2 linked regions of the Thermoleptolyngbya sichuanensis A183 genome follow. The protein of the gene in region 1 interacts with the protein of each later gene in a pairwise test. Links are inferred from orthologs where the notes say so. Each region holds a gene or a part of one and is shown on either strand. Other genes may lie near its edges.

The links.
Region 2: the proteins of HPC62_RS05750 (region 1) and priA interact in binary tests that used the Escherichia coli proteins (3 or more experiments, as listed by UniProt). The link is inferred for Thermoleptolyngbya sichuanensis A183 from one-to-one orthologs.

The regions. Positions count from the first base shown.
Region 1 is NZ_CP053661.1:1,339,386-1,342,607, forward strand. What follows is about bases 284-3,190. They hold HPC62_RS05750 (single-stranded DNA-binding protein), read left to right. Parts: upstream 284-1,506; coding sequence 1,507-1,875; downstream 1,876-3,190. Other genes in these bases: HPC62_RS05745 (rod shape-determining protein), read right to left, coding at 284-368; HPC62_RS05755 (hypothetical protein), read left to right, coding at 2,118-2,258; HPC62_RS05760 (flavin monoamine oxidase family protein), read right to left, coding at 2,436-3,190. Also shown: more of HPC62_RS05745, read right to left, coding at 1-283; more of HPC62_RS05760, read right to left, coding at 3,191-3,222. UniProt on the Escherichia coli protein: Plays an important role in DNA replication, recombination and repair. Binds to ssDNA and to an array of partner proteins to recruit them to their sites of action during DNA metabolism. Acts as a sliding platform that migrates on DNA via reptation.
Region 2 is NZ_CP053661.1:500,500-504,102, reverse strand. The notes cover bases 164-3,451. They hold priA (primosomal protein N'), read left to right. Parts: upstream 164-527; coding sequence 528-3,251; downstream 3,252-3,451. Other genes in these bases: HPC62_RS02225 (ferredoxin), read right to left, coding at 3,332-3,451. Also shown: more of HPC62_RS02225, read right to left, coding at 3,452-3,603.

The sequences.
Region 1 (3,222 bases):
AAATAAACATCTCGGGCTCCCGCCTGGGATGCAGCTTCCATCACAGCCCGACGCTCAACGCCCGTCACGCCACTGGGAATGCCAATCACGATACGAGGGGAAACGAGCGTCCGACCTTCATGGACGCGGCGGATGAAGTGCTTGAGCATTAGCTCAGCCGTGTCAAAATCTGCAATCACCCCATCACGCAGGGGGCGCAGTGCCATCACGTTTCCGGGAGTCCGTCCCAGCATCTTCTTGGCATCTTCGCCAACGGCTAGGGGTACTTTCTCGTTTTGGTCGATGGCTACCACTGATGGTTCTTGAAGCACAATGCCCCGACCCGAAACGTAGACCAGGGTGTTTGCTGTGCCCAGGTCGATACCCATGTCGCGTGACAACGAGAAGCGGTTAAAAAGTCCCACTAGCCTAACAAGCTCCTAGTTACAAAAACACTACTGCGATCGCTCTAAATGCCCCGATAACTCAGGTAAAATCCTTGGCTGGCACCTGGTTAACGATTCTGAGGTGATGACGATGCTCAGGGGTAAACTTGCAGATGCTGCCCGATGAACCGGACTTCCCTTTTCAGAGAGCCGCCTTGCTTTTGAAAAGCAGCTTTGCTGCTGATGCTGCACAGATTCGTCATGCCTTGAACTCAACTCTACCTGCACAACGCTGCTAAGCCAATGCCTTCAAAATTTAGTGTTTCCAGATTTAGTGTTTCCAGAATTAGTGTCTCCAAACAATACCTCAGGGTTCCAACCCAGCTCCAAGAATTTAACGCATGAGTATGGAAGAGATTCAAGTACAACAGTCTAACTCCGTCGATGGGATTGTATTACGATTTTTGTCAACCGTCTAGTCGGAATATGCCTAAGAGCTAATTTATGAAGCAAATCTTAAGAAGCCTGAAACTCTTGGCATGTGTGGCTTTGAGGTCATGTTTGCCCAGGAAAAGCGGTTTCTCGGAAATCCTTGATTAACAAGGCTTTCAGGCTCCTTTACAAATTAGCTCTAAGATGCTGATCGGGTTTGGGCTGACTGAGTGAATGAGGACGATTGCCCACACTTGAAGGCCAGCCGCCAACATCTTGTTGCTAGTTCCCGGCTCGATCTGGTCATTAGATCCTGACGGATTGCACCCCGCTCACGATACCGCAAAACTGATCCCTGTGGCGCAAGATACCAGGAAGATTATGGAAGGTGGATGGATGGGGGCGATCGCGCAGTTGGCGATCGCCAACCGATGCCAATTTGACGATGTTTCCGGCGCTTGCTAAAGCGAAAAAATTTGGACAAAACAGTCTGGCAATCATCCGGCAATCAAGGGAGCAACCGCTTCAAAATCCGGCTAGATCCTGTTAAAATAGGACAGGCATACTACACAAGGCGATATGCAATTCTAATCATTCCTCTGATTTTTTTAGGAATTAATTTTGAAAGGATTGATCGACTCAGATTTTCTTCGTCTTTGGCTTTAGTTGCTGTTTCCAAAGTTTTGATTTTAGGTTTGGGGAATATCCTATGAGCTTGAACGTCGTTACCTTGGTGGGTCGGGCGGGTCGTGATCCGGATGTAAAGTATTTCGAGTCGGGTAGCGTGGTCTGCAAGTTTACGCTGGCAGTGAACCGCCGCACGCGCAACAGCGACGAGCCAGACTGGTTCAACCTGGAGATGTGGGGCAAGACGGCTGAAGTAGCTGCAAACTATGTCCGAAAAGGCAGCCTGATTGGAGTCAGCGGCTCTCTCAAGTTTGAATACTGGAAAGATCGAGCCACTGGAGCCGATCGCTCTGCGCCTGTGATTCGGGTTGACCGAATGGAATTGCTGGGATCTAAGCGTGACAATGAGGCGGCGGCAGCCTCTGGTGGCTATGCCGATGATGAGTTCTAGACAGTGCGGCCTGAGTTTTAGCAAGGGGCGATCGCCCATCGGACAAAAGCTCGCCTAAGGTTCGGCATATTCTCACGGTTGCTTCAGTTTCCTCACAAAAGGGTTCTGGGGCACTCAGTGCTGTTTCAGGTTCCCCTCAGCCAGAGCCGCCAAGATGTGAGTTATCTCGGAAAGGACTCCCAAGCCTTGCCAATAGCAGGCCGGAACCTTCTACGGATTGACTAACATCAAGGAGGTTTGCGATGAAACGAATTGTTCTCGTGGCGCTGTTTGCGCTGGTGCTGTTTACAGCCGTTGCTCCAGTGGCGCTTGCTCGAAGAGGAACTAGTACCTGTCCTCTGGACGGAACCCGCTGCGTTGGATCGGGGGGCGGCGGCGATTAGGATTGGGCGATCGCACTATGAAATCGCCCTGTAAGATTGCCCAGTCAAATCGCGCTGTGAAATCGCGCTGTGAGATTACACTGCGAAATCGCCCTGTGATGTAGACGATAAAAGACCCTGGCAGAAGATGGGAATCTTGCCAGGGTTTCTGATGAAGCTACCAGGTCTTTTCAACTTTTATGCCTGAAGAATGCTGCGGGTAGCGATTTCAGCCGTCTCTACTGCGCCATTCATATAGCCCTGGGATTCTAGAGAGCAGTGTTCCCCTGCGAACCAGAGATTGCCCACCCGCTCGATTTCGGCTCCGGCGATCGCCGTCCACTGCCCGGGCCGATAGCAGGAATAAGACCCCAGCGCGTGGGGTTCGGCCGCCCAAATTGCGCGGAGCGATCGCCCTTTTTGCACTTCAGCAATGCCTGGAAAGATCTGGTCTAGATCAGCGGCGAGCGCCTTGGCGTGGGTGGCGGGGCTATCGGCCGCCAGCAATACGCCCTGTCGTCCCGCCCGTAGGTCTGTCACCCAGGCGCTCGGCCCCGGCGAGTAGCGGGCGCTTTCCCAGGTATTTTGAAAATCCAGGTCAGTGTAGACGCTGATGGTGGAGCCGTAGCGGGTGCGCCAGATACGCTCCTGGAAGGGGACGGCCAGCTTGCTGCTGGTGCCATAGCCCAACTCGGCGATCGCCTTTTGCTTGACGGGCGGCAGGTCTATCGCGAGTTCCACCTGTCGCAGCACCGAAAACGGAATGGTCAGCAGCACCTTTTCGTAGCTGCGCTCGATGCTCTTGCCGTCTTGTCGCAGGCTGACGCGATAGCGCCCATCGGGGGCGAGGCGAATCGATTCCAGAGCGGTGTTGAGGGCGATCGCCCCCGCAACCCGTTGTGCCAGCGCTTCAGGAATCGACTGGTTGCCGCCGACCACATGCCAACGCTCGTCGCTGTCGCCGTAGGTGCTCCACTGCCCCACC
Region 2 (3,603 bases), 840 kb from region 1 along the record:
CAAGCGGTCGTTCGGAGAAGCTGTTCTCTAACCTTTGGATCTCTCGATCGAAAAATTAGGAGAGATCATTTCGATAATGTTGATCTAAAACTTGGGATTTGTCCAGGTTTATATCCTAATTTCCTGTCAGTTTGCAAGACATTTTTAACATTTCACTTCCAACTTGTCCACCAAAAGCGAACTCAAGGAGGCTTTTAGTTTTGGTTGAACAAGCGAATCGCTAACTGTCGGCGATCGCCAGTCCTTTCAGGGCGATCGTTTGAGCAATTTTAGGGTCGATCATCACTCCCCTGTGCCGCAAATCTGAGCGCAGATCATCAACTCTGAGCGAGGAGTCTGGCGCTCATTATTTTGTTACAAATCAAATCGATCAAAGCGCTTATTGAGCTAAAACCGATCTGGATCGATCTAGATTGATCTGGATCGATCTAGATCGATCTGGGCGGATCTAAGCCGCACTTTTATCCAGAATCTTCAGGTTTTTTCCAGAAAAAGGCGGAATTTCAAGACTTAAAAACTTGGTTTTCATGAGCCGGGCGGACTCGCAAGCGATAGAATCCGCCCCCAGCGTGCCAGCCGCAGTGGGGGAAGGCGGCTCCTCTCGGTTTCAGGTAGACCTGGTAAATCGAGAGTCTATAGTGAGAAAAGCATTTGAACACAGCCCCTATTCCGCTGAGCAGACCCCGCCGCATTTTCTGGTTTCCATGCTCCCAACGTTTGCAAATCCTCTAGAGTCTCTCGACCCGCGACAGGCGGCCCCTAGTACGGCGGAAGGACAGGCTGCCTACCGACTGGCAGAGGGCGATGCCCGCTGGGTGGAAGCGCTGGTGGATTGTCCGGGAGCGCAGGAACTCTATACCTATCAACTGCCGCCGGGGATGGCGATTGTGCCCGGAGATATTTTGAGCGTGCCCTTTGGGGGGCGGCAGTTGGGGGCGATCGCCATTCGGTTGGTGGCTGAGCTTCCGGCCAGCCTAAATACAGCAGCCATTCGGCCAGTAGAAGAAGTTGTCTGCCGCAGCTTTTTTCCGGCGGGCTATTGGGATCTGCTGCAACGGGTGGCGCAATATTACTGCACGCCGCTGATGCAGGTGGTGCGGACGGCGCTGCCGCCAGGACTGTTGGGGCGATCGCAGCGCCGAATTCGCCTAAATCGGGCCGCGCTGCCAGACGCACCCAAGGGTTTTCATCCCGCAGCACAGCAGCTTTTAGACAAACTCCAGTCGCAGAAATCAGGCGACTATACCTGGCAGTTTTTGCAGCGGCAGGTGAAGGGGGCGCGGGCGGGGCTGCAAGAACTGCTGGCGCGGGGCTGGGTGGAGAGCTATCTGGAGCCGCCTGCGCCCGTGCGTCCCAAACTGCGGCAGGCAGTGACGCTGGTGCAGCCAGACGGTGCAGACCTCAGTCCCCGCCAGCGGGAAGTGGTGGAGGTGCTGAAGCGCAGCGGCGGTGAACTGTGGCTCCAAGACCTGCTGCAACGTTGCCAGGTCAGTTCCTCGGTGGTGAAGGGGCTAGCCCAAAAGGGCTGGGTGGAAATTCAGCCGCGAGAGGTGCTGAGGGCGGAAGCCGGTGGGTTTGGCGGAGGAGTTGGCGCAGAGGTCAGCGCAGAGATTGGCGCAGGCCCCGCAGAACTGACCCCAGACCAGGCAAAGGCACTGGCGGCTCTCACAACGCTCCAGCAATTTCAGCCCGTCTTGCTGCACGGCGTAACAGGGTCGGGCAAGACGGAGGTCTATGCAAGGGCGATCGCCCCAGTCCTGGCCCGTGGCCAGTCTGCCCTAGTGCTGGTGCCCGAAATTGGGCTAACGCCTCAACTGACGGATCGCTTTCGGGCGCGGTTTGGCGAAGCCGTGCGGGTCTACCACAGCGCCCTGTCCGACGGTGAACGCTACGACACCTGGCGACAAATGCTCAGCGGCGACCCGCAAATCGTCATCGGCACGCGCTCTGCCGTCTTTGCGCCGCTGCCCCACCTGGGGCTGATTGTTCTTGACGAAGAACACGACTCCACCTTCAAGCAAGACCAGCCCGCCCCCTGCTATCACGCCCGCACCGTCGCCTATTGGCGGGCTCAGCAGGCCAACTGTCCCCTCATTCTCGGCTCTGCCACCCCCGCCCTCGACACCTGGGCTGCCCGCGCTTCTGTCCCCTCTCCGGCTGCCCTGCTCACCCTCTCCCTGCCCCAGCGCATCCACGCCCGCCCGATGCCCCCCATCGAGGTAGTAGACATGCGCCGCGAACTTCAGCAGGGCAACCGATCGATCTTTAGCCGATCGCTCCAAGCAGCGCTCATGGAACTGCGATCGCAGCGACGACAGGGCATTTTATTCATCCATCGGCGGGGGCACAGTACCTTTGTCTCCTGCCGGAGTTGTGGCCACGTCATGACCTGCCCCCACTGCGATATTTCCCTGACCTACCATCAGGCACAGGCGGAAGGCTACGAGTCCCTGCGCTGCCACTATTGCGGCTATGGGCAAACCCACCCCAATCGCTGCCCTGCGTGCGAATCGCCCTACCTGAAACACTTTGGCAGCGGCTCTCAGCGCGTCGTACAGGAACTCGCCCTTGAACTGCCTGACCTGCGCTGCCTGCGGTTTGACAGCGACACTACCCGCGCCAAAGGCAGCCATCGGGCCCTCCTCACCCGCTTTGCCCAGGGCGAGGCGGATTTGCTGGTAGGGACGCAAATGCTGACCAAGGGCATCGACCTGCCCCAGGTGACGCTGGTGGGCGTGGTGGCGGCAGACGGGCTGCTGCACCTGGCAGACTATCGCGCCAGCGAGCGGGCGTTTCAAATGCTGCTTCAGGTGGCGGGGCGGGCAGGGCGCGGACGCGAACCAGGGCGGGTGATCGTGCAGACCTATTCGCCAGAGCATCCGGTGATTCAGGCCGTGCAGGAGCAGCAGTACGAACCCTTTGCCGAGCAAGAGCTGGCCCATCGCCAGAGCTTGGGCTATCCGCCCTATCGATCGCTGGTGCTGCTGCGACTTAGTGGACTGGACAATGCCGCCGTCAAGCACACGGCAGACCTGCTCGCGGTTCAAATTTGCCAGCAACTTCCCCAGATCGACCTGCTGGGGCCGGCCCCAGCGGCGATCGCCCGCGTGGACAACCGCTACCGCTGGCAGATTTTGCTGAAAGCCGACACTTTTTCAGATGCAGAGCGAGAAATGTTCAAAGCGCTGCGATCGCACGTCCCGACGAGTGTCAGCTTGACGATTGATGTCGATCCGCTGAATTTGATGTGATCGGGTTGGAGCGGTGGGGCGATTCCTACCATCCCCCGGCTATCCCTGGCTATCCCCCGCTATCTCCCACAATCTCTCGCTCACTCTGCCTTTCGTCGCTTTGCCGCGGCCCGCTTCCGCCGCATATTTGCCGCAATCAGGGAGCGATCGACCGGGAAGCCTGCGACAGGAATCACCTGATACTGGCGCTCCTCTTCCAGCTTTTTGAGTTCGGTGTAATCGACCCAGTGAATGCAGTCCACCGGGCAGGTGTCGATCGCTTCCTGGATGACCTCTTCCAGGTCGCCGTCTTGGCGGATAACGCGCGATCGCCCATAGTCCGGCTCAATGAAGAAAGTGTTGCGAGCAACGT